Regions from separate parts of the Afifella aestuarii genome, predicted to be linked through region 2. Evidence: predicted binding sites of a transcription regulator. Region 2 holds the regulator's gene; the other holds the start of a gene.
The links. The regulator PhoB, encoded in region 2, activates phosphate uptake and scavenging genes when phosphate is short. The targets are predictions, from matches to a motif close to TGTCATNNANCTGTCAT.
Positions count from the first base shown of each region.

Region 1 (15,759 bases), on a different contig from region 2:
AGATCCCGAGGAAGCTGCGGCCCGCAGCTTTTCCCTCTTCGATCAAGGCAATCACCACATCCCGGTTTTTGGCATCGAGCGAGGCCGTCGGCTCGTCGAGAAGCAGGAGCGGATGGCCGGCGATGAAGCCGCGGGCGATGTTCACGCGCTGCTGCTCACCGCCGGAAAAGGTGGCGGGCGGCAGGTGCCAGAGCCGTTCCGGCAGGTTGAGGCGGGCAAGAAGCGCGTCGGCCTTGGCGAGCGCCTCCTCGCGGGAACAGCCCCGCTCCACGAGCGGCTCGGCGACGAGATCGCGCGAGGCGACGCGCGGCACGACGCGCAGGAATTGGCTGACATAGCCAAGCGTGTCGCGACGAACCTCCAGCACACGCCGCGGATCGGCCGTGGCGATATCGATCACATCCCCCTTGCCCGCGACACGGATCGCGCCGCGATCGGTTGAATAATTGCCATAGATCATCTTGAGGATCGAGCTCTTGCCGGCACCGGACGGCCCGCCGAGCACGACGCATTCGCCGGGCATGAGCGTGAAGGAGACGTTTTCGACGACCGGAATGTGGATGCCACCACGCAGATGCATGGTGAAGCTCTTGGCGACATCGGCGAGTTCAAGACGGGGCTGCATCGCTCACACCTGCAGGATCGAAGAGACGAGAAGCTGCGTATAGGGCGCATGCGGATCGTCGAGGACACGGTCCGTCAGCCCCTCCTCGACCACCTCCCCCGCCTTCATCACCATGATACGGTGGGAGAGGAGCCGGGCGACGGCGAGGTCGTGCGTGACGACGAGCGCCGCCATGCCGAGATCGGCGACGAGCGCACGGATAAGATCGAGAAGACGCGCCTGCACGGAGACGTCGAGCCCACCCGTCGGCTCGTCCATGAAGACGAGGCGGGGCGCGGTCACAAGGTTGCGGGCGATCTGCAGGCGCTGGCGCATGCCGCCAGAAAAGCCGCGCGGATCGTCGTCGATGCGGTCGGCGGGCACCTCCACACGCTCAAGCCAGGAGAGCGCCGAACCGCGGATCTTGCCGTAATGCCGGTCGCCGATCGCCATCAGCCGCTCGCCGACATTGGCACCCGCCGAGACGTTCATCCTGAGCCCGTCGGCCGGGTTCTGGTGCACGAAGCCCCAATCGGTGCGCATCAGAAAGCGCCGCTCCGCCTCGCCGAGCGCAGCAAGATCGCGCACCACACCGTCGCGCATGCGGTAGGAGACGGTGCCCGATGAGAGCGGCATCCGGCCGGAGACACAGTTCAACAATGTTGTCTTGCCGGAGCCGGATTCGCCGACGACGGCGAGCACCTCGCCCGGATAAAGGTCGAAGGAGACGTCGCGGCAGCCGATGCGCGGCCCATAAAACCGCGTCAGCCCATCGACGGAAAGAAGCGGCGCATCATCCAACAGCACGCTCATGCGCCCTCCTCCATGGCCGCAGCGAGGTGACCCCGATGCCCTTCCTCCCGCCGTCCCTCACAGAAGTCGGTGTCGGAGCAGACGAACATGCGCCCGCCTTTGTCGTCCAAAATCACCTCGTCGAGATAGACGCCCTCCGCACCGCACAGTCCGCAGGGCTCGGAGAAATGCTGCACCTCGAAGGGGTGGTCCTCGAAATCGAGGCTTTCGACCTGCGTGAAGGGCGGGATCGCATAGATGCGCTTCTCCCGCCCGGCGCCGTAGAGCTGCAGGGCCGGTGAATTCGTCAGTTTGGGATTATCGAATTTCGGAATGGGCGACGGGTCCATGACGTAGCGATCCTCCACCTTCACCGGATAGGCATAGGTCGTGGCGATATGGCCGTGGCGGGCTATGTCCTCGTAGAGCTTGACGTGCATGAGGCCGTATTCTTCCAGCGCATGCATGACGCGCGTTTCCGTCTCGCGGGGTTCGAGAAAGCGCAACGGTTCCGGGATCGGCACCTGGAAAACGAGGATCTGCCCGGCTTCGAGCGGCGTTTCAGGAACGCGGTGGCGGGTCTGGATGATGGTCGCATCGGCCGTGTGTGTGGTGGTGGCGACGCCCGCGACCTTGGCGAAAAAGGCGCGGATGGAGACGGCGTTGGTGGTGTCGTCGGCGCCCTGATCGATGACTTTCAAGACATCGTCGGGGCCGAGGACCGAGGCCGTCACCTGCACTCCGCCCGTGCCCCAGCCGTAGGGCATCGGCATTTCGCGGCTCGCAAACGGCACCTGATAGCCCGGGATCGCCACCGCCTTCAGAATGGCGCGGCGGATCATCCTTTTCGTCTGCTCGTCGAGATAAGCGAAGTTGTAGGGCGTTTCAGCCGTGGCGTTCATTCCGCAGCCTCCTGATCTTCCTGCCCGTCTTTGGCCGGGCCACGACCGGCTTCAAACTCCGCTCGCAGCCGCCGGATCAGCTCCAGTTCGGCCTGGAAGTCGACGTAATGCGGCAGCTTCAGATGTTCCACGAAGCCTGTCGCCTGGACATTGTCGGCATGCGACAGCACGAATTCCTCGTCCTGCGCCGCCGCCGTCTGATCTTCGCCGAGTTCGCGCGCCCGAAGCGCCCGGTCGCAAAGCGCCATCGCCATCGCCTTGCGCTCCGCATGTCCGAAGACGAGGCCGTAGCCGCGGGTGAATTGCGGCGGCGCTTCAGCACTGCCCTTGAACTGATTGACCATCTGGCACTCCGTCACCTTGATGCACCCGAGAGGGACCGGAAAATCGAGACCCGGCACCTCGATCTCGACATCGACCTCACCCATGCGGATTTCGGCAGCGAAAGGGTGCGAGCGGGCAAAGCCCCGCTGTGTCGAATAGCCGAGCGCCAGGAGAAAACCTTCATCACCGCGGGCAAGCGCCTGCAGGCGGAGATCGCGGCCGGCCGGAAACGACAAGGGCTCGCGCGTGAGATCGGCAGGCTCGTCTTCGCCCTCCGGATCAGGCTCGATCAGCCCGGCCTGACCGAGGAGGTCGGTGACGCGCGGCATCGCCTCCGTTCCCGGATCCTCGGTGCTCGCCGCCGCCTCCACCGCGTCGTCCTCCTCAAGGGCCGGATCGAGAAGCCGATGCGTGTAGTCGAAGGTCGGTCCGAGAAGCTGCCCGCCCGGCAGATCCTTGAAGGTCGCCGAGATGCGCCGCTCGACGAGCATCCCCCCCGTTTCGATCGGCCGAGACGCGCCGAAGCGCGGCAAAGTCGTGCGATAGGCGCGGACAAGAAAGATCGCTTCGACGAGATCGCCCCGCGCCTGCTTGATCGCGAGCGCCGCAAGCCGGCGATCATAGAGCGAGCCCTCGCTCATCACCCGGTCCACGGCGAGCGACAGCTGCTCCAGGATCTGCGTGACCGTCAGCGACGGGACGTTCCTGTCGCCGCGCCGCTTCTCGGCCAAGAGACGATGCGCATTGGCGATCGCCGCCTCGCCGCCCTTTACCGCGACATACATCAGGCCTCTCCCATGATACGGGTTGAGCGCGGCAGCCCGAGGATCGCCGAGGGGGCGGCAAGCACGAGATCGACGCCGCGAGGAAAGAGCGTCCGGTTGGCGCGGAACTCTTCGACGAGCCTTGCCGGAAGGCCTTCGACCTGCACGCCCGCCACGTCTTCGATGCCGGGGCCGGAGAGCCAGAGATTAAGTCCGCGGGAAAAACCCGCGACCTGCACGACGAGCGTTGTCGAGCGATCGGGATATTGCTCTGTGCCGAGGCCAAACTCCGACAGCGGCGGCATCGCGGCCGGATCGGCGATCACGGCAAACGATGCCCGCGCCGGCACCACCACGATTGGCGCGCCGATGTGAAAGCCGACCCATCCACGCACCTCGCCGCTGGCGTTCAACGCCTTGTCGAGAAAGACCGGCGTATCCGCATCGGCAAGGGCTGCGAGAACGGCGGCCGCCGCCGGCTTTAAGGGAGGCGGAGGCGCCACAAGCCGAGGCATGTCGACGACACGGCCAGGTCGCGACAGAGCATCGAGCAGCCGCCGAAACACCGCCTGCGAAGAGAAGACCGGATCCTTGAAACCACCGCCAAGCGCGTCTGCCATCAGTCTTCTCCCCGCACCATGGTGAAGAAATTCACCCGGGTCGCCGCTGTTTTCACGCGCACCTGACCGTCCTCCTCGGTGGTTCGTGCCGCGACCGGAGCCACCACGCGATCTTCCACGAAGGCGCGCGTCGCCTCGTTTTGCCAAAGCGCGTCAAAGACGGCGACGAGATGCGCCCGCTCGCGGTCGCGCCCGAGAATATGGCCGTAGCCCACCTCGCCGCTTGCAAGCCGAACCACCGTCCGCGTCACCGTCACCTCGCCGAGATTGAAGGGAGCGCCACCACCGCCGATGCGCCCGCGCGTCATGGCGAGACCAAATTCCGGAGCGCGCAGCACCTCGAATTCCGGCGAAGGGCTAAGCGCTCTCAAAGCCCCGGCGAGCTCATCAGCACGGGCACGCACGAGGACGGAAAGCACCTCCCGGCGCCGCTCGAGTGTTTCCGTCGCGAGGTCCGAGTCCTCGGGCGCGGCCGCGTTCCGGTCGCGAGTTGCGCTGGCGGTGTCTGCCATTTCGGAACCTCGAGCTTCGAACTTGTCTATTGTTATATACAAGCATACAATAGGCAGACAAGCTTGACACAACGATGACGGTCCGACGCTCGGGGGACAAAAACGACGATGGAGAATGTGCATCGCGGAGCCGGCGTCTCGTTGTGGCGCCAGATCGCCGATCTGTTGCGCGGCGAGGTACTGTCGGGCCGCTGGCCGGCCGACACGGCCCTGCCCTCCGAAAGCGCCTTGTCGGAGCGTTTTGGCGTCAACCGCCACACGCTGCGCCGCGCGCTCTCGGCTCTTGCTGCGGAAGGGTTGGTGCGCTCCGACCAGGGCCGCGGCACCTTCGTCACCTCGGAGCGTCTCGCCTATCCGATTTCGCGGCGCACGCGCTTTTCGGAAATCGTCAGCCGTCAGGCGCGCGCACCCGGCGGCCGCCTGATCGCAAGCCGCATCGAGCCCGCACCCGTCTGGCTCGCCGACCATCTGAAGCTCGCGCAGGGCACGCCGCTCATCACCCTCGAAACCCTGAGCGTCGCCGATGGAGTACCGATCTCAACGGCAAGGAGCTGGTTTTCCGCCGAACGGTTTCCCGATCTCGTGCCGATCTACGCCGAGACCGGATCGATCACCCGGGCACTCGCCCATCACGGGGTCGAAGATTATGTCCGCCGCTGGACCAAGGTGCGTGCGCGATCTGCAGAGCCCGCCGAAAACGAGAAACTCGCTCTGCCGCGCGGGGCGACCGTCCTCGTAACGGAATCGCTCAATGTCGAACCGGACGGCTCGCCCCTGCATCTGTCGCTGACGAGCTTTGCGGCGGAGCGCATGGAAATCGTCATCGAAGAGGACGGCAACGACAAAGGGCGCCTCTGACGGCGCCCTTTCCGTGTTCGCCCCCGAGGTTGGGGGGCTACTTCAGATCCATGCAATTGGCATAATAGGTGACGGTCGCCGGCCAGTCGGAGAACATGCCGATAACGCCGACATCCTTGGCGAGCACGTCGATCACCTCGTATTCGTCGCCCGGATGCGAGATCGCATCCTTGACCGATTGATAGTAGTAGCCGCCACCATCGGTCAGCGTGCCGGAGCGCTCGAGCGACCAGGTGATGATCTGGAGACCCGCCTCCTTCGCAGCCTTCGCATAGGCGGACGGCACGATCTCTCCCGCCTCGTCGAGGGTGAGGAGCATATGGCTCGGCGGCGCGATGATCTTCACGCCCTCGTCGGCAAGCTCCTGCATGGACGGCTCGAACGTCTCCGGATTGTTGGCATCGAAGCCTTCGAGCGTCTCGTCACGATCATCGAGGAAGACACCCTGTTTGCCGAACTCCGGATCGTTCTTGATCCAGTAGAGAATATCGCGGAGCTGAAAGGATTGCGGATAGACGTCGCTCGGATCGACGCCCGCCTCCTCGTATTCGTCGATCATCTGCTGCGCGTAATCGTCCTGGGTGTAATCGCCTTCGAACGGCATCTCCACGCTCGGCGCCTTGAGCTCGGGCGTGAACTTCACCCCGAGATCCTTGAAGAGCGCGATCGATTCCTTGTGGGACATCAACTCGCCGTTCGTGGCGTAGAGGTCGGTGCGCCAGGATGGCGTCGCATCCATGAATTCGGCAACGCTCGTCGCATCCGGATTGCCCGCATCCATTTTGCCCTTGAGCGACTTGAACTCCGCAAGTGTCAGATCCGACGTGCAGCATTTCACCTCCGCCTTCTTGTCGCCGGAGGCCGGGCTGAACGGGGTCGTGCATTTCGCGGCGAGATCGTCGTGGGCGAGAATATCGGTCGTCGTGGCGAGATCGCATTGTGAATGCCGGCAGACGAGCTCGCGATCCTTGGTGAAGGCGACGTCACATTCGATGATGCCGGCCCCCATCACGGCCGCCGCCTGATAGGACTGGCGGGTGTGTTCTGGAAACTGCATCGGCGCGCCGCGATGGCCGATGGAAAACGCCGTGCGATAGAACGGTCCGGTCTCGCAGGCCTTGAGCGCATCCTTGAGCTCGCCCTCGTCCATGTCGTTGACGAGATAGAAGGGCCGCGGGCCGAGCTGCGCCTGCGGACGGTTATCCTGCGGGAGGGAATCCTGGGCGAGCGCATCGGCTGCAAAGCCGCAGGCCGCACCCAAAAGGGTGCCGGCGGCAAAGGCCGAACGTACGAGAACGTGCTTCATGGGCTAAACCTTCCTCGATGGCAGAACGCGATAGCGCAACGGACGGCACAAGGCCGAAGCCTCGCATAGACGCACGGCGCAAACACGGAATGTCGCGCGGATGACGGGAAGATGAAGCATCGCAGGAAGAAGGGGCCCGGCGTCAGCGGGTGAGATAATCGCTGAAGGTCAGGACGAAGAGCGCGGTGAGCCACAGCCCGGAAGCGCCCGCGGCAAGGCGCAACAGCGCCCCGGATCGCGCCAGATGCATAAAGACCACTGAGGAAAGGCCCGCCATCACGACGGCGACCGCAAGATTGACGACCACCTTCCAGATGCCGATCGGCCAATAGGCGACCCACCAGGAGGCGAGGAAGAGCACCATCAGCGCCGCCCAGACGGAAAACTCCGGGAAGAGAAGCTGCCGAAGATCAGGCTCACGCCGCTCTTTTGGCTCCGACGCCGTCATGATCGCCCCACGAGATAGAGAAGTGGGTAAAGAAAGATCCAGATCGTGTCGACGAAGTGCCAGTAGAGCCCCACGACCTCGATCGTGTTGGTCTTGTCGGGCACGACGCGCCCGCGACGGACGAGGATTGCGACGACCGCCCAGGCACCAAGCCCGATCGCCATATGGATGGCGTGGATACCGGTCATCGCCCAGTAAAACGACACGAAGATCACCGCGTGTTCCGACAGGCGGAAGAGCGGATCACCGGGCACGAAATGGCTCTTGATGTCGTGGTGGTATTCGTAGCCCTTGAGCGCCAGAAAGAGGAGGCCGAGCGCAATCGTCGCCGCAATCAGCCTGACGACGAGGCGCGAACTGCCGAATTCCGCGGCCTTCACGGCAAGCGCCGCCGTCAGGCTCGAAATCAGGAGAATGGCGGTATTGGCACTGCCGATGAGGACGAGAGTCTCGCGTCCGGCCTCCTCGAACGCGGCCGGATAGGCCATGCGATAAAGCGTATAGCCGAGAAAGATCGCGCCGAAGAACAAGACCTCGGTGCCGAGGAAGATCCACATGCCGAACTCGGCCGCCTGCCGCTGCTGGCCGCGGTCGTCGAACTGTTCGGGGACTATCCCAGCGAAGGGGCTGATCTCACGCATCCTTCGGTGTCCCCTCAGGGTGGTAATTGTAGGGATCCTCGCGGACGACCGGCGTCGAAAAGAAATTGTGCTGGGGCGGCGGAGAAGCCGTCGTCCATTCGAGCCCAGTCGCCTCCCAGGGATTGGCCGAGGCAACGCGCCCGAAGAAAAGCGACCAGCCGAGATAAAAGAGCGGCATCAGATAGGCGACGGCCAGAAGCACGGCGCCGAGCGTCGAGGCGACGTGGAACATCTGAAACTCCGGCGCATAGGCATGGTAGCGCCGCGGCATACCGAGATAGCCGAGAATGTATTGCGGGAAGAAAGTGGTGTTGAAGCCGACGAACATCATGATCGCCGCCGCCTGCGCCCAGCGTTCCGGATAAAGCCGGCCGGTGATCTTCGGCCACCAGAAATGCAAGCCTCCGAAGAAGGCCGAAACCATCCCCCCCACCATGATGTAGTGGAAGTGGGCCACGACGAAGTAGGTGTCGTGCACATGGAGATCGATCGGCACGGAGGCGAGAAAGAGCCCGGTCAGCCCGCCCATGGTGAAGAGGCCGACGAAGCCGAGCGCATAGAGCATCGGCGCCTCAAAGGTGATGCGACCGCGGAACAAGGTCGCGGTCCAGTTGAAGACTTTGATCGCCGAGGGCACCGCCACCATGAAGGAGAGGAACGAGAAGACGAGGTTCGCATAGGACGACTGGCCCGAAACGAACATGTGGTGGCCCCAGACGAAGAAGCCGATGACGGCGATCGCGAGGATCGCGAAGACCATCGCCGTGTAGCCGAAGACCCGGCGCCGCGCGAAGCAGGTGATGATCTCCGAGACGACGCCCATGCCCGGCAGGATCATGATGTAGACGGCCGGATGTGAATAGAACCAGAAGAGATGCTGGAAGAGGAGCGGATCGCCACCCCGCGTCGGATCGAAGATGGCAAGCCCGAACCAGCGTTCCGCCACGATCAGCAGAAGCGCCATGGCGAGAACCGGCGTCGCCAACAGCATGATCAGGCTCGTTGCATAATTCGCCCAGATGAAGAGCGGCAGACGGAACCAGGTGAGCCCCGGGCAGCGCATCGTATGCGTTGTGACGATGAAATTGAGCCCGGTCGCGATCGAGGAAAAGCCGGTCAGGAAGACCCCGATAGCGGCGATCGAGACATAGGAATTGGAATAGAAGCTCGAGAACGGAGTATAGAAGGTCCAGCCGGTATCGACACCGCCGAGGATGATGGCTGCAAGCGCCAGAACACCGCCGCCGATATTGAGATACCAGGAAAAGAGATTGAGGCGCGGAAAGGCGAGATCACGCGCGCCGAGCATCAAGGGCACGAGGAAATTGCCGAGCGTCGTCGGGATCACCGGCACGAGGAAGAACCAGATCATGGTGATCCCGTGCAGGGTAAAGAGCTTGTTGTAGGTGTCGTCGGCGACGAGATCGCCGGCCGGCGTCAGAAGCTCCAAGCGGATAAGCGTCGCTGCGGCCCCGCCGATGAAGAAGAAGACGGTCGTCGAGATCGCATAGAGGATGGCGATCCGCTTGTGATCGATGGTGAAAAGCCACGAGGAGAGCGTCGCCCCGGATTCGTTGAGATAGGAGCGCCCGAGCGCCTCCTCTGTGGTTTCGGCCGTCTCTACGGCACCGCTATGTGCGATCGTGTCAGTCATCGCGGGCCTCTTGCTGTGGCTTCTTCTTCAAATAGGCGAGGAGCGCCAGAAGGTTCGCCTCCGAGACGCGTCCGGCAAAGCTCGGCATGATCGGCTTGAAACCGGCGACGACATCGCGCTTCGGCTGCAGGATGGAATCGCGCAGATAAGCGTCATCCGCCTCCACGATCCGCCCGTCGGCGAGTGCCACCGGAGAGCCGTAGACATATTCGAGGGGCGGCGCGCGGACATTGGCGCTGTTGCCGTGACACCCCGAACATCCGAGCGTCGTGAACAGCCGTTCGCCCTGCGCCGCGAGAGAATTGTCGGCCTCCTGGTGGGAAAGCCAGTCAGCGTAATCCTCTTCTTCCATGACGATGACTTTGCCGGTCATCTTGGAATGCTGGGTGCCGCAATATTCCGCGCAGAGAAGCGCATAGGTCCCGGGTTTGTCGGCGATGAAGGACAGGGCTTCCGTGTGGCCCGGCACCACATCCTGCTTGATGCGCAACGCCGGCACGAAAAACGAGTGGATCACGTCCTGCGAATTCATCGACAGCAGGATCGCCCGGTCCGCCGGCACATGCAGCTCGTTGATCTCGCGCTCGCCGCCTGGATGTTCGCTCTTCCACATCCATTGCTTGGCAACGACGTTGATCTGCAGCGGCTCGCCCGCTGGCGTCATAGCCCCAAAACCTTGTGCCGACGCCCAGCCAAAGATCGTCACGAAGAGAAGCACGGTGGCGAGCGTCCAGCCGGTCTCGAACTCCCGCTGCAGCAGCGATGGCAATTCCGATCGGTCGGCGGTGGAATTCTTCCGATAACGGATCGAAAGCCCGATGATCAGGCCAGCGACGAGAAGGATGATGAAGGCGGAGAGCGCGGTCGCCGAGAAGAAGAGGAGATCGGTCTGACGCGCCCGTTCCGACGCCGCAGAGATAAAACTGGAGAGACCGCTCATGCCGTGCTCTCCCGGCCCTTGCCACGCCGCTCACGCCACAGAAGCGTTAGGACGAGCGCTGCGATCGCGGCCACGCTCAAGGCGGCAGAGATCGTCAGGATGCGCGCAATCAGCGGAGAATAGGTGCCGGTCGCAGGATTCCAGCCATAGCAGAGCAGGAACAACCGGTCGCCGAGCGATCCGACACTGCCGTCGCCGGCATCCGTCAGGGCGAGACGGAAATCGAGAGGTTCCGAGGCGAATGGATCGACATAACGGCGGATCTCGCCGGATTTGTCGAGCAGGACGGCGGCGGTCGGATGCGCGAACTGATCACGCTCCTTGTCGTAGGAAATACGGATGCCGGCCGTATCGAGGAGATGGGCGATCTCGCTCTTGTCGCCGCGCAGAACGCGCACCGCCTGCCAGCGCTCCGTCTTCGGGATATGCTCCTCGGCAAAGGTCTTCGCCTCCGCCTGCCCGTCCTTAGGGTCGAGCCCGATGATGGAAAGATCGAAATCGTCACCAGGCTTCAGCGTCAGCCCCGAGAGCCGCGACAGGAGCGCGTCGGCAGAGACACCGCAGGACGTTTCGCAGGTAAAATCGACGAAGAGGACGAGATCGGGTTTGTCGCCGGAAGCCGGCAGCGGCGCGGGCTCTCCTTCAAGATCGACGAGATGATCGGCCTTGAGCGGCGCGCCGATGCGCTTGGTGACGCCAACCGTGTCGATCTCGGATTTCGCGAGCCCCGCAAGAGCAACGCCTGGCATGGCGGCGAAACACAGGAAAAGAGCAAGGACGAGCGATCTCATCGGACCTCCTCCGATTGTGGCGGCAGGAGCGGCGCATAGGGGTCGGGTCGGGCGGCAACGGTCTTCATCGCCTCGTCGATGGGCATCGCCACGGCGTCGTTGAGGCGCTTTCCTTCGCGCACCCGATAGGCCTGCAGATCCCCGACCGGATCGACCTGGAGAGCAGGCCCCGCCGGCCGCATCGGCCGCGGCAGGGTCTGCTCGATCGGCTGGCCGACGAAGGTGAAGAGGAATGCGACGAGCGCGAGCGTGAAGACCATGAGACCGAGAAGCGCTGCGCCCGCCAGAAACACCCTCGTCCCCGGGACCTCGGCCGCTTCGTGGGCACGCCAGCTTTGTTCAGGCATGACGCTCCTCCCCTTCGTGACGTGCGCCAAGGAGTGACACGACGATGGCGAGCCAGGCGCCGCCGAGAAGGATCGTCAGCAAAAGCGCAAGCCACGCCACTGCCGGCGCGAGCCCGACGAGCCAGGTCAGGTGCAGATAAAGACCGATGAGACAAAAGAGGCCGGCGACCCCTGTCCAGCGCGCACTCTTCCGCACCGCGGAGAAGAGAAGCATCGAAAAGGGCAGAACCGAGCCGACGATGAAGGTGGCGGCGACAAGCGCGGTGCCGGAGGGCGTAAGCCGTGCCACATACCATCCGACCTTCTCCGGCAGATTGCCGGACCACATGACGAGATACTGGATGAAGGCAAGGTAGGTGACGCCGAGAATGGCGGCGATGAGGAGACCGGCAAAATCGCCGTTCCGAACCTCCTGACCGAAGACCGCACGCAGGACCGCAACAAGCGCGAGCGCCGATCCTATCTCCGAGACGCTGAGGAGCGCCGGATAGGCGGTGGAGAACCATTTCGGGTCGAGCGACATCAGCCAGTCGATGCTGCCGAAACTGATGCTGAGGCCGTAAAGGAGGATGCCGACCGCTGACACAACCGGCCCGAGCGGGACGAGCGCCGCAAGGACGCCAAGCACCGACCAGATCGCCAGAATGACGATGCTGCGCAGGAGGAAGGCGGGAGCGTTGAGATAAAACTCTGCCACCGCCTCGTGCCGCACGGCCTCCGCATGGCCGGCCCAGACATAGATATCCGGCAGCGACAATGAGATGGGCACGAAGGCGACGGCAAGGAGCGGCATCGTGAGCGCCATCGCCGCCAGGAAGGGCCGCGCAACAAATCCCCAATCACCGCCCGTCAGGCCGTGCGCGAGAAGAAGGACGAGACTTCCGGACGGAAAGCCGAGCAGGAAGAGCCAGGCAATAAGCCAGGCACCTGAAAGCCCCGGCGGCGTCAGGAAAACGGCCGCGACAACGAGCGCCACCAACACGATCACCGCGAGGAGAAGAAGCGACATCCGCCAACCCTGCGGGCGCAGAGCGAGCGCGGGAGCTGTCATTGCCCGACTCCTTCCTGCATCTGCGAGAGCTGCAAGGCGCGTAGATAAAGCGCAATCGCCCAGCGATCCTTGGGCGGCACGCGGTCGCCATAGGAATACATGACGCCGTAGCCATTGGTGATGACATCGAAGATGTGCTGCGCCGACGTCGCCCGGAGCCGATCCGAATGAAATGATGGCGGCTGCGGGAAACCGCGTGCGACGATCATGCCGTCGCCATAGCCGGCATAGCCGTGGCACGGCGCGCAGAAGATCTCGAAGCGCTCGCGCCCCCGCTGAACGAGCGCCAGCGTCGGCTTCGGCGGCGCCAAAGCCTGTTGCGCATCGACCGGATCGGAGCGCGCCACGACGCCCTCCGGCAGCGGCCTGGCGGCGCTTTGACCCGCAAAAGCTTCGGCGAAGGCATAAGTCTTCAGCTTCGGCTGCTTCGCCATCTCCTGTTCCTGACAGCCGGCAAGCAGGAGAAGAGCGGGGAGGATGGCGAGCCACCTCATGCCGGCACCTCGTCGATGACGATCGGCGACAGCCCCTTAAGGAGTTCGCGCGCCGCATTGGCGTCGCCATCCACCGTCACGCGCAGAAAGAAGAGATCATGCGAGGCACGATGGAAATTCGGCGCCGCGAAGAGCGGCTGGTGCAGCTTTGTCAGCCCGGAGCGCAGGATGAAGGCCACGAAGCCTGCAACGACCGCGAAAAGAACTGTGAGCTCGAAGGTCACAAGCATGAAAGCCGGCCAGGAGAACAAAGGCCGGCCGCCGGAATTGATCGGGTAAGCGACCATGGCGCTCCACGCCTGCAGGCCGAAGCCGCAGGCAGCGCCGATCACGCCGGCAACGGCCATGACGATACGGATGCGCGTCGGACGATGGCCGATCGCTTCCGCAACGCCCTCGATCGCAAAGGGCGAATACGCCTCGAGATCAGAGAAGCCCGCCTCCCGCGCCTTCTCAATTGCCCCCATCAGTTCACCGGGTTCGGCGAAACCGGCTAGGAGGTGATGCCCGCTCATGCGCGCCTCCTCTGCCAGTCGAACTGCTTCACCTCATGCAGCGAGATGAAAGGAACGAGCCGCACGAAGATGAGGAAGAGAAGCGTGAAGAAGCCGAGCGTGCCGAACCACAAGGTCCAGTCCCAGATGGTCGGCGTGTAGATCTGCCAGCTCGACGGCAGGTGCCCGTGCGAGGGCGTCGTCGTGGTGATCAAGATGCGTTCAAGCCACATCCCGAGATTGATGGCGAGCGCCACCGCCAGGATGAGCTTCGGCGTGCGCCGCACCGCGGGAACCCAGAGGGCGAGCGGGATGACGCAATTGCAGGCGAGCATCAGCCAGTAATAGGGCGCGTAGGCGCCGAAGAACTTGAAGAGGATCAGATCGCGCTCCGCCTCCGAGCCCGCATACCAGGCCATGAACCATTCCGTGGCGTAGGAGATGGACATGATGAGCGATAGGAAGAGGAGCATCTTGCCCATCACGTTGAGATGGCTTCGGGTGACGAGCCCCTGCAGGTTGAAGGCCCAGCGGATCGGGATCGCGAGCGTCACCACCATGGCAAAGCCTGAATAGGCCGCACCAAAGACGAAATAAGGCGGGAAGATCGTCTCCGCCCAGCCGGGTGCGAGACCGGCCGCGAAGTCGAGCCCGACGACGGAATGGACGGAGAAGACGAGCGGCACGGCCATCGCCGCCGCCGTCTTGTAAAAGCTCTCGAGCCGCAGCCAGTCGGAGGCGGAGCCAGTCCAGCCAAAGGACATGAAGCCGTAGAGCGCCCGCCGGAGTCCCGGAGCGGCCCTGTCGCGCGCGGTCGCGAGATCGGGGATGAGGCCGGTGTACCAGAAGAGCAGCGAAAAGATCAGGTAGCTCGCAATGGCGAAGAAGTCCCAGACGAGCGGGCTGCGCCATTGCGGCCAGACGCCCATCGTATTGGGATAGGGCATGAGCCAGTAGAAGAACCACGGCCGTCCGAGATGCAGGATCGGGTAGAGCCCGGCAATAGCGGCGGCGAACAAGGTCATTGCCTCGGCGAAACGGTTGACGGAGGCGCGCCATCGCTGCCGCGTCAAAAGCAGCATCGAGGAGATGAGCGTGCCGGCATTGCCGATGCCGATCCACCAGACGTAATTGGCGATCGCGAAGCCCCAGATGTTCGACTGGTTGAGGCCCCACACCCCGATCCCGTTGGCGAAGAGCCAGAGGATCGACACGACCATCATCACCGTCAGCGCCAGACTGACGAGGAGCGAGATCCACCAGATGCGCCCGACCCGTGTCATCAACAGCGGGTTCATGACCTCGCTGGTGATCGCCTCATAGCTCATCGGCTCCGGCAGGTATTGCGCTGGGCCACGCAAGGGTTCTTGCCGCGCTTCGGCCGTCTCCGGCGTCGTGGAGGCGCTGGCGCTCATGCGCCCTCTCCCCGCCCGGATCCGGTGCTTGCCGCCTCGGCGCGGATGCGCGCCAGATAGGAGGTGCGCGGCCTCGTCCCGAGCTCGCCGAGAAGGTCATATTCGTGCCGGGCGCCCTTCAGCTGCGAGACGAGACTGTCCTTGCGATTGATATCGCCGAAGGCGATCGCCTGCGTCGGGCAGGCATTCTGGCAGGCGGTGCGCACCTCGCCCTCCTCGAGCTCCCGCCCCTCTCGGTCGGCGCGCTGCTGCGCCCGGCTGATGCGCTGCACGCAATAGGTGCATTTTTCCATGACGCCACGGCTCCTGACCGACACGTCCGGATTGGCGGCCGCGTGATAGAGCGGGTCGTCGAGGTTCTCGTAGGCCTGCTCATCGCCATAACCATAGAAGTTGAAACGGCGAACCTTGTAGGGGCAGTTGGCCTGGCAGAAGCGGGTGCCGATGCAGCGATTGTAGACCTGGACATTGAGGCCTTCGCGATCATGAACCGAGGCCTCGACCGGGCAGACCGGTTCGCAGGGCGCCTTCTCACAATGCATGCATGGCACAGGCTGGAAGAGGACTTCCGCCGCGTCCGGCTCGCCACGGAAATAGCGATCGATCCTGATCCAGTGCATCTCGCGGCCGCGCTCCACCTCCTCCGGCCCGACGACGGGGATGTTGTTCTCCGACTGACAGGCGGTCACGCAGGCGCTGCAGCCGATGCACACTGACTGGTCGATCACCATGCCCCAGGCTGCATCGGGATAGTCCCAATCGGGATAGAGCGAGGGCGGCACCTCCTCGTTTTTCTCCTCCG
Region 1 is NZ_SAUF01000001.1:1,080,691-1,096,449, reverse strand. Features, by position in the region: gene phnL (phosphonate C-P lyase system protein PhnL) at 1-625, opposite strand, end outside; gene phnK (phosphonate C-P lyase system protein PhnK) at 629-1,405, opposite strand; gene EO094_RS05065 (alpha-D-ribose 1-methylphosphonate 5-phosphate C-P-lyase PhnJ) at 1,414-2,298, opposite strand; gene EO094_RS05060 (carbon-phosphorus lyase complex subunit) at 2,295-3,407, opposite strand; gene phnH (phosphonate C-P lyase system protein PhnH) at 3,407-4,006, opposite strand; gene phnG (phosphonate C-P lyase system protein PhnG) at 4,006-4,518, opposite strand; gene phnF (phosphonate metabolism transcriptional regulator PhnF) at 4,627-5,376, shown strand; gene EO094_RS05040 (glycerophosphodiester phosphodiesterase family protein) at 5,414-6,682, opposite strand; gene EO094_RS05035 (cytochrome C oxidase subunit IV family protein) at 6,825-7,130, opposite strand; gene EO094_RS05030 (cytochrome c oxidase subunit 3) at 7,127-7,771, opposite strand; gene ctaD (cytochrome c oxidase subunit I) at 7,764-9,425, opposite strand; gene coxB (cytochrome c oxidase subunit II) at 9,418-10,365, opposite strand; gene EO094_RS05015 (thioredoxin domain-containing protein) at 10,362-11,156, opposite strand; gene EO094_RS05010 (hypothetical protein) at 11,153-11,503, opposite strand; gene EO094_RS05005 (hypothetical protein) at 11,496-12,554, opposite strand; gene EO094_RS05000 (c-type cytochrome) at 12,551-13,048, opposite strand; gene EO094_RS04995 (DUF3341 domain-containing protein) at 13,045-13,563, opposite strand; gene nrfD (NrfD/PsrC family molybdoenzyme membrane anchor subunit) at 13,560-14,870, opposite strand; gene EO094_RS04985 (4Fe-4S dicluster domain-containing protein) at 14,954-15,759, opposite strand, start outside.
Region 1: the regulator PhoB is predicted to act here: its motif matches at 6,772-6,788, upstream of EO094_RS05040 (glycerophosphodiester phosphodiesterase family protein).

Region 2 (15,759 bases):
TCGATCGCAGCACCGGTATCGTCTCGGTGCGCATGGCAAAGCCCAGCCGCGCGCCAGAGCATATGGCGCGGCTCGTCTGCGAAAAACTTGCCGGCCTCGATTGCGGGCTCGGCGTGGAGAAAGTCCTTCTCGCCGCCCCTCTCACGCGCCCGCTCCTGCCCGAGCAGATCGCCTCGGAGCTTTACGGCCGGCCGCAGGAGCCCGATCTCTCCACCCTCGTCGACCGGCTCGCCAACCGGCTCGGCGCGGGCCGCATCTACCGCACGGCGCCCGTCGAAAGCGACTGGCCGGAGCGCTCGGTGCGCCGGGTCGCGGCCCTTGCCCCGAAACCCAGGACGGAGACGCCGCGGCCGGAAAATTGGCTGCGCGACTGGCCGCGACCGGCGCGGCTTCTGGCCGATCCGATGCCCGTCGAAGTCATCGCGCTTCTGCCCGATTATCCGCCGGCCCTCTTCATCTGGCAGGGGCGCCGCCACCGCATCTGCCGCGCCGACGGGCCGGAGCGGATTTTCGGCGAATGGTGGCGCGCGCCCGGCGAAATCGCACTCGCGCGCGATTATTTCCAGGTCGAGGACGAGGCCGGCCAGCGCTTCTGGCTGTTCCGCGAGGAAGCGGGCAACCGCCCACAGCGCTGGTATCTGCACGGTTTCTTCGCATGAGCGCCGCCCCTTACGCCGAATTGCAGGCAACCTCGAACTTCTCCTTCCTGCGCGGCGCCTCGCATCCGGAGGAATTGTTCGCCAAGGCGGCGCGTCTCGGCCTGCCGGCACTCGCGCTCACCGATCGCGGCTCGCTCGCCGGCCTGGTGCGCGCCCACCAGGCCGCGAAGACGACGGGCGTGCGCCTCATCGTCGGCTGTCGGCTCGATCTCGCCTGCGGCATGCCTCTCCTTCTCTATCCGCGCGACCGGGCGGCCTATGCGCGGCTCTGCCAGCTCCTCAGCCTCGGCAAGAAACGCGCCGGCAAGGGCGGCTGCGTGGTCACGGCGGAGGAAGTGGCGGCCTTCGGCGAAGGCCAGATGGCGACGCTCATTCCGGATATGGCGGATGCGGAACTCGCCGCCCGTCTTGCCTGGCTCAAAGAGACTTTCGGCGCCGATGCCTCGCTCGCCCTCACCTTGCGCCGCCGGCCGAACGATGCGGCGCGTCTTGCCGCGCTCGTCGCCATGGCGGAGCGGGCCAGAGTGGCACCGGTCGCCACCAACGACGTCCTCTATCACGCGCCGGAGCGGCGCATCCTGCAGGATGTCGTCACCTCGATCCGCGAAGGCGTCACCATCGACGAACTCGGCTTTCGCCGCGAGCCCTTCGCGGAACGCCATCTGAAGCCGCCGGAAGAGATGGCGCGGCTTTTCTCCGCCTACCCGCAGGCACTCGCAAGAAGCCTGGAAATCGCCGCCGCCTGCCGCTTCTCGCTCGACGAGCTCAAATACCAGTATCCGGCGGAGGTCTCGATCCCCGGGCTCACGCCGCAGGAGGCGCTCGCCAAACTCACCTGGGAGGGGGCGCAATGGCGCTTTCCGGACGGCGTGCCGGAAAAAGTCACGGCTCAGATCACCCATGAACTCGCTCTCGTCGCGGAGCTCAACTACGCGCCTTATTTTCTCACCGTCCATTCCATCGTGCGCTTCGCCCGCTCCAAGGGCATCCTCTGCCAGGGGCGCGGCAGTGCCGCCAATTCCGCCGTCTGCTTCGCGCTCGGCATCACCTCCATCGATCCGGAGCGCAACGACCTTCTGTTTGAGCGCTTCGTGTCGCGCGACCGCGGCGAGCCGCCCGATATCGACGTCGATTTCGAGCATGAGCGGCGCGAGGAGGTGATCCAGTGGATCTACGAAACCTATGGGCGGCACCGCTCCGCGCTTTGCGCCACCGTCATCCGCTACCGTTCCAAGGGCGCGGTGCGCGAGGTCGGCAAGGCGCTCGGCCTCACCGAGGACGTGACCGCCGCCCTTTCCTCGCAGATCTGGGGCTGGAGCAAGGAAGGCGTCGAAGAGCGCCATGTCGCCGATCTCAATCTCAATGGCAGCGATTACCGGCTCCAGCTCACCTTGAAACTCGCCAAGGCGCTGATCGGCTTTCCCCGGCATCTGTCGCAGCATCCGGGCGGCTTCGTCCTGACCGAAGACCGGCTCGACACGCTCGTTCCGATCGAGCCCGCCGCGATGGCCGACCGTCAGATCGTCGAATGGGACAAGGACGACATCGACATTCTAGGCTTCATGAAGGTCGATGTTCTGGGGCTCGGCATGCTCGGCTGCCTGCGCCGCGCCTTCGATCTTCTGAAGGATTATTGCGGGCGCGATCTCGACATCGCCACCGTCCCGGCGGAGCGGCCGGAAGTCTATGAGATGATCGGCCATGCCGACACGATGGGCGTCTTTCAGATCGAAAGCCGTGCCCAGATGGCGATGTCGCCGCGCCTCAAGGCGAACAATCTCTACGACCTCACCATCCAGATCGCCATCGTCCGTCCGGGCCCGATCCAGGGCGAGATGGTGCATCCCTATCTCCGCCGCCGCGAGGGCAAGGAGACGCCGTCTTATCCGACGCCGGAATTTCAACGCGTTCTCGGCAAGACCCTCGGCGTGCCGCTCTTTCAGGAACAGGCGATGTCGCTTGCCGTCCATTGCGCCGGCTTCACGCCGTCTGAGGCCGATCAGCTCCGCCGCTCCATGGCGACCTTCAAATTCACCGGCGGGGTCAGCGCTTTTCGCGACAAGTTCATCACCGGCATGTGCGAGCGCGGCTACGACCCGGACTTCACCGAGCGCGCCTTCAAGATGATCGAAGGCTTCGGCTCTTACGGCTTTCCCGAAAGCCATGCCGCCTCGTTTGCGCTTCTCGCCTATGCGAGCTCCTGGGTGAAATGCCACCATCCGGACGTCTTTCTCGCGGCGATCCTCAACAGCCAGCCGATGGGCTTTTATGCCCCCGCCCAGCTCGTGCGCGATGCGCGCGCCCATGGTGTCGAGGTGCGGCCCGTCTCCGTCAACGACAGCCGCTGGGATTCCACGCTCGAGCCGCTCGAAGGCGTGGAGGGCCGCTTTGCCGTGCGGCTCGGGCTGCGGCTTGCCAAGGGATTGGCCAACAAGGACGGCGCAGCGCTTATCGCCGCCCGCCATCGCCCCTATGAAAGCCTGGAAGAAATCTGGCGGCGGGCCGGATTGCCGGTGGCGGCGCTGGAGCGGCTTGCAGAGGCCGACGCCTTTTCCGCCATCGGCCTCTCCCGGCGTCAGGCGCTGTGGGAGATCCGCGCTCTGGCCGACAGCCCGCTGCCGCTCTTTGCCGCCGCCGATGCGCGCGAGGAGAAGATCCGGCCGGAGGGCAACGAGCCCGCCATCGCCCTGCAGGCGATAAAGCCCGGCCGCGAAGTGGTGGAAGATTATGCCGCCACGGGCCTGAGCCTGCGCCGGCACCCGGTGGCTTTCCTCAGAGAAGATCTCACGCGCCGCCGCATCGTCCCGACGGCCGATCTCGACACGCTCCGGGAGGGGCGTTTTGTGACCATCGCCGGCCTCGTCCTGGTGCGTCAGCGCCCCGGCAGCGCCAAGGGCGTCATGTTCATCACCATCGAAGACGAGACCGGCCACGCCAATCTCATCATCTGGCCGAAGCTCTTCGAGCGGCAGCGGCGCATCGTCTTATCGGCCGGCATGATCGCCTGCCGCGGCCGCCTGCAGCGCGAGGGCGAGGTCACCCATATCGTCGCCGATCAGCTCATCGATCTGTCCGACCTCCTGAAAAAGGTCGGCGAGCGCGAGGCACCCTTCCCCTTCCAGCGCAGCCGCGCCGATCAGGCGAAATCCGGCGGCGGGCCGGATTCCCGCGAGGTGAAGGCCATGGGCATGCGCGGCCGCGACATTTTCATTCCCGACCTCAGATTCGACGGCGGCATTAAAGTGAAAACGCGCGATTTCCATTAACCAAATCGCCATCCTCCTCGCACCGCCCGCAGCCGCGGATTTCCGGGCTTCGCGCCCGCCCCCATCGCGGTCTTCCCTTTCCCGGGGAAACGATTTCCGCCCCGCTTCGGCCCGAGTGTCATTCAAGTGTCATACTAATTTCACAAACCTGTTTCGCCCGACGCCTAGGAAGACCCCGGTCATCGCTGCATGGCCATGCTTTATCACGAAGCAAAACAGGGAGATATCTCAGTGACTTACAAGCTTCTCGCTGGTGTCGCGGCGCTGGCCGTAGGCGCCGCCTTCTCGGCCGGCGCTGCCAACGCCCAGTCCCGTGACACGATCCAGATCGCCGGTTCCTCGACCGTCCTGCCTTTCGCCTCCATCGTGGCGGAAGAATTCGGCAACGCCTATCCGGACTTCAACACCCCGGTCGTCGGCTCCGGCGGCTCCTCGGGCGGTCTGCGCCAGTTCTGCCAGGGCGTCGGTGACAGCACCATCGACATCGCCGACGCTTCGCGCCGCATCAAGCCGTCCGAAATCAAGGCGTGCAACGACGCCGGCGTCAAAAAGATCATCGAAGTCCGCATCGGCTACGACGGCATCGTCTTCGCCACCAATGCCGACAAGGACAACTTCGCCCTGAAGCCGGTCGACGTCTACAAGGCGCTTGCCGCCAAGGTCCCGCAGGACGGCAAGATGGTCGACAATCCCTACACCAGCTGGAGCGACATCGATTCCTCCCTGCCGGATCAGGAAATCCAGCTCGCCATCCCGGCCGGCAATCACGGCACGCGCGAAGTCTTCGAGGAGAAGGTCGTTCTCCCGGGCTGCGAGGAAGCCGGTCTTCCGGAGATGAGCGAAGACGAGATGAAGGCGACCTGCCTCAACTTCCGTCAGGACCGCGTCACGGAGATCTCCGGCGACTACACCGAAACGCTGGCGCGCCTTGAAGCCAACGACAACACGATGGGCGTCTTCGGTCTCTCCTTCTACGACCAGAACCGCGACAAGCTGAAGGTCGCCACGATGTCCGGCGTCGAGCCGAGCATCGACACGATCGCCTCCGGCGACTACCCGGTCTCCCGCCCGCTCTTCTTCTACATCAAGGGCGAGCACATCGGCGTCATCCCGGGCATCAAGGACTATGCCGAGTTCTTCCTCTCCGACGACATGGCCGGCTCCGGCGGTCGCCTCGAAGAGGCCGGCATGATCCCGGCTCCGGAAGACGAGCTCGAGACGCAGCGGCAGAATGTCGAGGACGAAAAGACGCTCTCGGCTTCCGACCTGCAGGGCTAATCTGATAGGGGCGGAGCGTGCCTACACGCTCCGCCCTTTTCTCTTGTCGGTTTTCTTCATTTCCTCTCCCCACCATGGCCGTGACCGCAAGAGACAAAGGCATCGCGCTTTCGGTTCGCTCAGCGCGAGCGCGCAACGAGAGGTCTGTTCGTGAGTGATCTCATAATCGCCGGTATTCTGCTGACCCTGATGGCGCTCGGCTATCAGGTGGCGCTCGGCCGCTACCGCAAAGTGACGGGCCGTTCGGAGGTCCGCCCGCATTCCCGTCCGGCCTATCACGGCCTCCTCGTCGCCATCTGGTGCGCCATTCCCGCTCTCGCGGTGATCATCGTTTTCGGACTTTTTGAACCCGTCATCACCCGCTACGTGATTATGTCCGCCCTGCCGCCGGAAGTGCGCGAGCTGCCGGCCCACGAATTGCGCGGCGTCATGCAGCGCATCCACCAGATCGCCACTGGCTTCGGCATCGTCGGCGAAGCCAAGCCCTATGAGAACGTCGCGGCGACCCGGCTCGGCACCTATCACGCGATCTGGAATTTCGCGCTCATCGCGCTCGCGGCGTCATCGGCGGTCGCCGGCCTCGTCTACACTTTGCGCCGCATCACGCCGCGGCTGCGCGCCCGTAACGAGGTGGAACGCGTCATCCGCATCCTCCTGCTTTTGTGCTCCGCCGTCGCCATCATGACGACCGTCGGCATCGTCGCCTCGCTTCTCGGCGAGGCGGTGCGCTTCTTCGGCTTCGTCAATCCGCTCGATTTCTTCTTCGGCACGGTCTGGAACCCGCGCTTTTCCTCCGTCGGCGCCGGCCAGGGCGATTTCGGTCTCCTGCCGCTCCTCGTCGGCACCTTGATGATCAGCGCCATCGCCATCCTCGTCGCGCTGCCGATCGGGCTGATGACGGCGATCTACATGGCCGAATACGCCTCCTCGCATCTGCGCAACATCGCCAAGCCGATCATCGAAATCCTCGCCGGCATCCCGACGATCGTCTACGGCGTCTTCGCCCTCACCGTCGCGGGTCCGTTCTTCGCCGATATGGGGGCCGCCGTCGGCCTCGACATCAGCGCCACCAGCGCCTTCACCGCCGGCGCCGTCATGGGCGTGATGATCATTCCGTTCATCTCCTCCTTGTCCGACGACATCATCACGCAGGTCCCCGCCTCCATGCGCGATGGCTCGCTCGGGCTCGGCGCCACCCGCTCTGAGACGATCAAGCGCGTCATCCTGCCGGCGGCGCTCCCCGGCATCGTCGGCGCCTTTCTGCTCGCCGTCAGCCGCGCCATCGGCGAAACCATGATCGTGGTGCTCGCCGCCGGCAATTCGCCGGTGCTGCGCTTCAACCCGTTCGAGCCGAGCACCAGTGTCACCGTCTCGATCGTCAATCAGCTGACCGGCGACACCGATTTCGCCAGCCCGCAATCGCTCGTTGCCTTCGCCCTCGGCCTCACGCTTTTCATCATGACGCTCGGCCTCAACGTCGTGGCGCTCTACATCGTCCGCAAATACCGGGAGCAGTACGAATGAGCGCGACCGACACCGTGTCCGCTTCGGCGCCCGTCGACAGCCAACTCAACGCCGTCCGGGCCAGCCTCAAGCGCCGTCATGCGCAGGAGCGCCGTTTTCAGGTGCTCGGCCTTGCCGCGATCTTTGCCGCCCTAGCCATGGTGGCGGTGCTCTTCGGCTCCGTCCTCTTCAAGGGCGTTCCGGCCTTCTGGCAGTCGACCCTGCATCTTCAGATTTCGCTCAATGCCGATGTCATCGACGTCGGGCAGCCGCCGGTCCAGAAGGCGGATCAGAACCCGGCCGAATTCGAGGCCGAGCTGACCGACTGGCGGCGCGACCTCGCCCGCGTCAGCTGGAACAAGATCCTGGAAAGCGCCGTGCGCGGCGTCCTGCCGCCCGATCTCGCCGACGCCAAGACTCGTGACATCGTCGGCATCGTGGCAAGCGGCGAGCGCTATGCCTTGCGCGACATGGTGCTCGAAGATCCGAGCCTCATCGGCCAGACGATCGACGTCGATCTTCTCGCCGACGCCAATGTCGACAATTGGCTCAAAGGCAATATCGACCGCTCGCTCGGACAAAGCCGTCAGCAGCTATCCCCCGGCGAGCAGGAAATCGCCGATGCGCTCGCGGAAAAGGGTGTCATCACGCAGAGCTTCAATTCCGGCATCTTCTTCAACGTCGATTCGCGGTCCTCGCCGGCCTCGGCCGGTCTTGCCGGCGCCTTCATGGGCTCGCTCTACATGATGCTCGTCGTCATCATGCTCGCGGTCCCGATCGGCGTCGCCAGCGCCATCTATCTGGAAGAATTCGCGCCGACGAACCGCTTCACCGATTTCATCGAGGTCAACATCAACAACCTCGCCGCCGTGCCGTCGATCGTCTTCGGCCTCCTCGGCGCCTCGATCTTCATCAACTGGATGCATCTGCCCCTGTCGGCGCCGCTCGTCGGCGGTCTCGTCCTCACCTTGATGACGCTGCCGACAATCATCATCGCCACGCGCGGCACCTTGCGCGCCATCCCGCCGTCGATCCGCGAGGCGGCGCTCGGGCTCGGCGCCTCGCGAACGCAGATGGTCTTCCACCATGTCCTGCCGCTCGCCATTCCGGGCATTCTGACGGCCACCATTATCGGCGTCGCCCAGGCGCTCGGCGAGACCGCGCCGCTCCTTCTCATCGGCATGAACGCCTTTGTGGCCAGCGTGCCGGCGAGCCCGATGGATCAGGCGACGGCCCTGCCCGTGCAGATCTATCTCTGGCAGGGCAACGAGAACTTCAATTTCTTCGAAGCCCGCACAAATGCCGCCATCATCGTCTTGCTTGGTCTGATGATCAGCCTCAATGCGATCGCGATCCTGCTGCGCCAGCGCATCGAGCGGCGCTGGTAACTGGGAGAATTCGCCATGAACGATATCAGCCACAGCCCGAGCGCGGCCAAAGCCACGGCGACGAAAGCGCCGCCCGAAGTGCCGCAGGAGAGTGCCGCCGTGCCGAAAATGCGCGCCGAGAAAGTGTCCGTCCATTACGCCGAAAAGCAGGCCCTGTTCGACGTCGATCTCGACGTGCCGGAAAATCAGGTGATCTCGCTGATCGGCCCGTCCGGCTGCGGAAAATCCACCTTCCTCAGATGCCTCAACCGGATGAACGACACGATCGACATCGCGCGCGTCTCCGGCCACATCACGCTCGACGGCGAGAACATCTACGACAAATCGCTCGACGTCGTGGAGCTCAGGGCCCGGGTCGGCATGGTCTTCCAGAAGCCCAACCCGTTTCCGAAATCGATCTACGAGAACGTCGCCTACGGGCCGCGCATTCACGGCCTCGCCTCCGGCAAGCGCGACCTCGAAGAGATCGTCGCCACCAGCCTGCAGCGCGCCGGCCTCTTCAACGAGGTCAAGGACCGGCTCGACGAACCCGGCACCGGCCTCTCCGGCGGCCAGCAGCAGCGCCTTTGCATCGCCCGCGCGATCGCCGTGAACCCGGAAGTCATCCTGATGGACGAGCCGTGCTCGGCACTCGACCCCATCGCCACCGCCAAGGTGGAAGAGCTGATCGACGAACTGCGCGAGAACTATACGATCGTCATCGTCACGCATTCGATGCAGCAGGCGGCGCGCGTCTCGCAGCGCACGGCCATGTTCCATCTGGGTTATCTCGTCGAGGAGGGGCCGACGGACATGATGTTCACCAACCCCACCGACAAGCGCACCCAGGACTACATCACAGGCCGCTTCGGCTAATCGGGAGAGGAGTGAGCCCCGTGTCTGAACATATCGTCACCTCCTATGACGAGGAATTGCGGGAACTCGCCCGCTCCATCGCCGAAATGGGCGGTCTCGTCGAACAGCAGCTCGACGAGGCGGTGAATGCGCTGTTGAGCACCAATGCGCAGCTCGCCCAGGACGTCATCCTCGGCGACCGCCAGATCAACCAGATGCACTACCAGATCGAAGAGCGGGCGATCCTCGTCATCGCCAAGCGCCAGCCGATGGCTCAGGATCTGCGCGAAACCGTCGCCGCGATCCGCATCTCGCACGATCTGGAACGCGTCGGCGACCTCGGCAAGAACATCGCCAAGCGCGCGCTCGCCATCGAAGACCAGCGGATGAACCACCAGCTTCGCCGCGGTGTCGAACATCTCGCCAGCCTCGGCCTGCGCCAGCTCAAGGACGTGCTCGACGCCTATGGCTCGCGCGACGTGCAGAAGGCGATCTCGGTGTGGCGCTCCGACGACGAGATCGACGCCATGTATGTGTCGCTGTTTCGCGAGATGCTCACCTACATGATGGAAGATCCGCGCAATATCGGCATGTGCACGCATCTTCTCTTCTGCGCCAAGAACATCGAGCGCATCGGCGACCACGCCACCAATATCGCCGAGACGATCACCTATCTCGTCACCGGCAAGCAGATGGAACGCGCGGCGACTGCGCCGTCCGCGGGTTGACGGAGTGAGCCATGCAGGTGCCCCGGATTCTCGTCGTCGAGGATGAAGAACCGCTGACGCTGCTTCTGCGCTACAACCTGGAGGCGGAAGGCTATTCCGTCGACACGGTCGGGCGCGGCGACGATGCGGAATTGCGCCTTCTGGAAGAGGCGCCCGACCTCCTGGTCCTCGATTGGATGCTGCCGGGCCTTTCCGGCATCGAACTCTGCCGACGCGTTCGAATGCGCGAGGCGACCGCAAAACTCCCCGTCATCATGCTGACGGCGCGCGGCGAGGAAGACGAGCGCATCCGCGGGCTCGCCACCGGCGCCGACGATTATGTCGTCAAACCCTTCTCGGTGCCGGAGCTGATGGCCCGCGTGAAGGCGCTCCTGCGCCGCACGCGTCCGGAAATGGTCGCCGACAAGCTCGCCGCCGGCGATCTCGAACTCGACCGCGGCACCTTCCGCGTCTTCCGCGGGGGCCGCGAGATCCATCTCGGCCCGACGGAATTCCGGCTTCTGGAATTCCTGATGCGCAGCCCGGGACGCGTCTTCACCCGCGAGCAGCTCTTGAACGGCGTCTGGGGCCGCGACGTCTATGTCGACGAACGCACCGTCGATGTGCATGTCGGCCGCCTCAGAAAGGCGATCAACCGCGGCCGCATGCGCGACCCGATCCGCACCGTCCGCGGCGCCGGCTACGCCCTCAACGAACAGTTCGTCACGACCTGATTTTTTCGGGACAGTCCCGCCGGGATCTGCGGTGATGAGGAGGCGAGAGCTTCTTCGTTCCCGTGTGGCTTCGCTCCGACGTCGGCCAGGAAGCGCGTCCCCTCCCTCATCGCTGCAACTGAAGAACAGGGCCTGCGGCAGGCTCCCTTCCTCTCCCCTCTGGGGAGAGGCGCCCGCTGCAACGCCCTTGCGTCAGATGCGCTCGTCATCCTCAAGTCGAGGGGAAGAGCGTCCAGCAGGCAACTCGCCGAAAAACCCTATTTCGTCCCGTACATGCGGTCGCCGGCATCGCCGAGGCCCGGCAGAATATAGCCGTGCTCGTTCAGATGGCTGTCGATCGCGGCCGTCACCACCGGCACGTCCGGATGGGCGGCACGGAAGCGTTCCACGCCTTCGGGCGCGGCGAGCAGGCAGACGAAGCGGATGTCCTTCGCCCCGCGCTCTTTCAGGCGCTGGATCGCGGCGATTGCGGAATTTGACGTCGCCAGCATCGGATCGACGGCGATGACGACGCGTTCGTGCAGATCTTCCGGCGCCTTGAAGTAATATTCCACCGGCTGCAGCGTCTCCGGATCGCGGTAGAGCCCGACATGGGCGACGCGGGCCGCCGGCACCAGATCGAGCATGCCTTCCAGAAGGCCGTTGCCGGCGCGCAGGATGGAGGCGAAGACGAGCTTCTTGCCGGCCAGGGTCGGCGCCTCCATCGTGGCGAGCGGCGTCTCGATGGTCGTCGTCGTCAATTCCAGGTCGCGCGTCGCCTCATAGGTCAAAAGTGCTGCAATCTCGCGCAACAGGCGGCGGAAACTCGCCGTGGACGTGCCCTTGTCGCGCATGATCGTCAGCTTGTGCTGCACCATCGGATGATCGACGACGGTCACATCCCGTCTCGTTGAAGCGTCCACGCCCCTCTCCTTCTCGTCTCTTGTTCGTCGGCGGCTTCTGTCTCACCCTGGGTGAAATGGGTCACGGCACCAAGGTCAACCCGCCGCCTTGAACCGAAAGGCGATATTCACCGGCGAAATCGCCTCAGATCAGGCTCGCGCCCGCGGCAAGAGGCGGCAGGGCAAGATGTGCCGACAGCGTCTGGCCGACATCGGCATAGGTCGAAAGCTCGCCCGCCGGACGCCCTTCGATGCCCGGACCGAAGGCCAGAACCGGCACGGTTTCACGTGTGTGGTCGGTGCCCACCCAGGTCGGGTCGTTGCCGTGATCGGCCGTCAGGATGACGAGATCGCCCGGCTTCAACAGCGCAAAGAGCTCCGGCAGGCGGCGATCGAAGGCTTCGAGCGCCGCCGCATAGCCGGCCGGATCGCGGCGATGGCCGAAGATCTGGTCGAAATCGATGAAATTGGTGACGATGAGATCGCCGTCCTTCGCCGCCCGCGCCGCCTCCAGCGTCTTGTCGAACTGGCTCTCGTTCTCCGGCGCCTTCAACGTGTGCGTCACGCCGTGACCTGCAAAAATGTCGGAGATTTTTCCAATCGCCCAGACGTCGCGTCCCGCCTCCTTCGCCTCGTCGAGGAGCGTTCGCGCCGGCGGCGGCACGGAGAAATCCCGCCGGTTGCCGGTGCGCGCGAAAGTCTCCGCGCTGTCGCCCGTAAAGGGGCGGGCGATCACCCGGCCGATGCGGTACGGGTCGCAGAGCTTTCTCGCGATCCGGCAGGTCTCATAGAGACGTTCGAGCCCGAAAGCCTCCTCATGCGCGGCGATCTGGAAGACGCTGTCGGCCGAGGTGTAGCAGATCGGCTTGCCGGTCTTCACATGCTCTTCGCCGAGCTCCGCAATGATCGCCGTCCCCGACGCATGCGTGTTGCCGAGAATGCCCGGCAGCCCCGCTTCGGCGATCAGCGCCTGCGTCAACTCCGCCGGAAACGCCGGCTCGCTTGTCGGAAAGTAACCCCAGGCCTCGCGCAACGGGCAGCCGGCGAGTTCCCAATGGCCCGTCGTCGTGTCCTTGCCGCGCGAGCGTTCGCGGGCAAAGCCCCAGATCGCCTCGGGTTCTGCAACCCGCTCGACACCGGCCGGATAGGCGCCCGACGCCGCCTCCGCCGCCCGGCCGAGGCCCAGCCGGTTCATATTCGGGATGGTGAGCGGGCCTTGCCGCAGCCCGGCGCGGTCGGCCTCGCCGTTGGCGCAGCGCTCGGCGATATGGCCGAGCGTGTTCGCGCCCTCGTCGCCGAATTCCGCCGCGTCCTTCGCCCCGCCGATGCCGACGGAATCCATCACCAGGAAGAAACCGCGCGCCATCATTGCAGCCTTTCGACAATCAGAGGATTGGCCGAAACGGGTGTCTCGGCGATGTGATAGGCTCGCCGGATCGCATGCGCGGCATCGGCGAACGCCTCCTCGTCGCGGGCATGAACGAGGGCCAGCGGATGATCCGGGCCCACCTCGTCGCCGATCGCGGCAAGCTGCGTCACACCGACGGCATGATCGATCGTATCTTCCGCCCGGCGCCGGCCGCCGCCGAGTGTCACCACGGCGACGCCGATCGCGCGTGTGTCGATCGCCTCCACATAGCCCGTACTGGCGGAGCCGACCGAGCGCGTGAACGGCGCTTTCGGCAGATGGCCTTCCGGGTTTTCGACGAAATCCGCGGGTCCGCCGAGCGCGCTCACCATCTTCTGGAAGCGCTCGGCCGCCGCGCCGTTCGCAAGCGCCGCCCGCGCCATCTCCTCGCCAGCCTCCGCGGAGGGCGCAAGGCCGCCCAGCCTCAGCATCTCGCCGACGAGCGCGATGGTGACCTTTTCGAGCCGCCGATCGCGATGCCGGCCGGTCAGGAAATCGACGGCATTCTGCACCTCCACCGCATTGCCGGCGGCCGAAGCGAGCGGCTCGTTCATGTCGGTGATAAGTGCGGCTGCGGGAAGGCCCGCGCCCTTTGCGACCGTCACCAGGCTTTCGGCGAGACGATGCGCATCGGCCGGATCGGCCATGAAGGCGCCGGTGCCCGTCTTCACGTCGAGGACGAGGCCGGAAAGCCCGGCCGCGAGCTTCTTCGACAGGATCGAGGCGGTGATCAGCGGCACCGATTCCACCGTCGCCGTCACGTCGCGGATGCCATAAAAACGCTTGTCGGCCGGGGCGAGATCGCCGGTCTGGCCGATGATGGCGCAGCCCGCCTCCGCCACCACCTTGCGGAAGGTGGCAAGATCCGGCTGCGTCTTATAACCCGGAATGGAATCGAGCTTGTCGAGCGTGCCGCCGGTATGGCCGAGCCCGCGCCCGGAAATCATCGGCACCAGCCCGCCGCAGGCCGCCACGATCGGGGCCAGCATCAACGAGACATTGTCGCCGATACCGCCGGTCGAATGCTTGTCGAGGATGGGCGCGTCCGCCTCCGGCCAGGTCAGAACGTCGCCGGAGCGCGTCATCGCCTGCGTCAGCGCTACGATCTCCGCCTCGTCCATGCCGCGGAAGAAAACGGCCATGGCAAGCGCCGCCACCTGTCCTTCGGTGACGCTGCCGTCCGTCAGCCCTTGCACGAAGAACGTGATCTCGTCGGCGCTCAGCGCCGTGCCGTCGCGCTTGTTGCGGATGATTTCCTGCGGCAGAAAACTCATCTCGCCCCCTCCCCGGAGAAATGCCGCATCAAGATCGCCTCCAGCTTCTCTCCCCCGAGCGGTGCCACGGTCTTCGTCTCCTCATGCGAAAGCTCACGCCCGGTCATGCCGGCCGCATAATTGGTGATGACGGAAAAGGCCGCGACGCGAAGCCCGAGAAAGCGCGCCAGGATGACCTCCGGCACGGTCGACATGCCGATCGCATCGGCACCCAGAATGCGGGCGGCGCGGATTTCCGCCGGCGTCTCGAAGGACGGCCCGCTCACCCACATATAGACCCCTTCGGCGATCTCGCGCCGCGCCTCCTCGGCCGCGACCCGGAAATCGCCGATCAGCACCCGGTCATAGGCCTCCGTCATGCCGACGAAGCGCGCGTCGGAGGCCTCGCAGATCAAGGGATTGGCGCCGAGAAGGCTGATATGGTCGGTGATCTGCATCAGCGAGCCAGGCGGCATGTCCTCGCGCAGGCTGCCGGCGGCATTGGTCAAAATCAGCGTTTCGACGCCGAGAGCTTTGAGCGTCTCGAGCGCCGGGCGCATCACGTCGGCGCGGCCATGCTCATAAAAATGCGAGCGCCCGGCCATGAGCGCCACCGGCGTGCGCCCCAAAATCCCGAGCACCAGCTCACCGGCATGACCGGAGACGGAGGGCCGCGGAAAGCCGTCGAGCTCCGCATAAGGGATCGCCACGGCGTCCTGGAGCTTGCCCGTCAGGCCCGACAGGCCGGAGCCCAGAACGATCGCCGCCTTCGGCGCCATTCCGGCGCGGTCGGCGATGGTCTTTGCGGTTGTCTCGGCTCTCATCATTCCTCGTCCAGATCGAAAGCGAGCGGCAGGAGCGTGCCGAGCGACGCATAGGCGACGGGGCCCGTCGCATCGCAGAGATGCACGAGCGTCTCTTCGGTGCCGAATTCGCGCAGCCGCTGGCGGCAGCCGCCGCAGGGCGTGATGCGTGGCATCTTGGCGGCGAGAATGGCGATTTCGGCAATCTCCCGTTCGCCGGCCGCGACCATCGCCGCGATCGCCGAGGTCTCCGCGCACCAGCCTTCCGGAAAACTCGCATTCTCCACATTGGCGCCGACGAAAATCTTGCCGTTTGCGGTGCGCAGCGCCGCTCCGACGGGAAAATCCGAATAGGGGGCATGCGCGTTCAGCATCGCCTTCCGCGCCGCCTCGAAAAGATCGCGCGCCATTCTAGCGCTCCTTCACGTAAGGGATGCCGCCGGCCTTCGGCGGCACTGCGCGGCCGATGAAGCCTGCGAGCAGGATGACGGTCAAGATATACGGGAGCGCCTGCATGAACTGCACCGGCACCTCGCCGATCACCGGCACGTTGGCGCCCTGCAGGCGGATCGACACGGCATCGAGAAACCCAAAGAGGAAACAGGCGCCCATGGCCGGCCAGGGGCGCCATTTTGCGAAGATTAAGGCGGCGAGCGCGATATAGCCCTTGCCGGCCGACATGTTGACGATGAAGCCCGCCGATTGCGCGATCGCGAGATAGGCACCGGCGATTCCCGTCAGAATGCCGCAGATGATGACGGCCCGGTAGCGCAGGAAGGGGACGGAGACGCCCGCCGTATCGACCGCCGCCGGGTTCTGCCCGACGGCGCGCAGCCTCAGGCCGAAACGGGTGCGAAACAGCACCCACCAGGTGAGCGGCACCATCAGGAAGGCGACATAGACGATGAGATTGTGCCCGGAAATGAGCTCGTAATAGATCTCGCCCACGACGGGCACGTCCCGCAGCGCCTCTGCCCCCGGCAGGGTGATCGCGCCGAAGCGCGCATCGCCACCGAGCTGCGGCGTGCGCCCGCCCTGCGAAAAC
Region 2 is NZ_SAUF01000002.1:298,897-314,655, reverse strand. Features, by position in the region: gene EO094_RS09920 (Y-family DNA polymerase) at 1-659, shown strand, start outside; gene EO094_RS09915 (error-prone DNA polymerase) at 656-3,925, shown strand; gene EO094_RS09910 (substrate-binding domain-containing protein) at 4,157-5,203, shown strand; gene pstC (phosphate ABC transporter permease subunit PstC) at 5,354-6,727, shown strand; gene pstA (phosphate ABC transporter permease PstA) at 6,724-8,094, shown strand; gene pstB (phosphate ABC transporter ATP-binding protein PstB) at 8,203-8,949, shown strand; gene phoU (phosphate signaling complex protein PhoU) at 8,970-9,656, shown strand; gene phoB (phosphate regulon transcriptional regulator PhoB) at 9,674-10,369, shown strand; gene upp (uracil phosphoribosyltransferase) at 10,627-11,271, opposite strand; gene EO094_RS09875 (phosphopentomutase) at 11,396-12,616, opposite strand; gene deoA (thymidine phosphorylase) at 12,616-13,932, opposite strand; gene EO094_RS09865 (purine-nucleoside phosphorylase) at 13,929-14,735, opposite strand; gene cdd (cytidine deaminase) at 14,735-15,124, opposite strand; gene EO094_RS09855 (ABC transporter permease) at 15,126-15,759, opposite strand, start outside.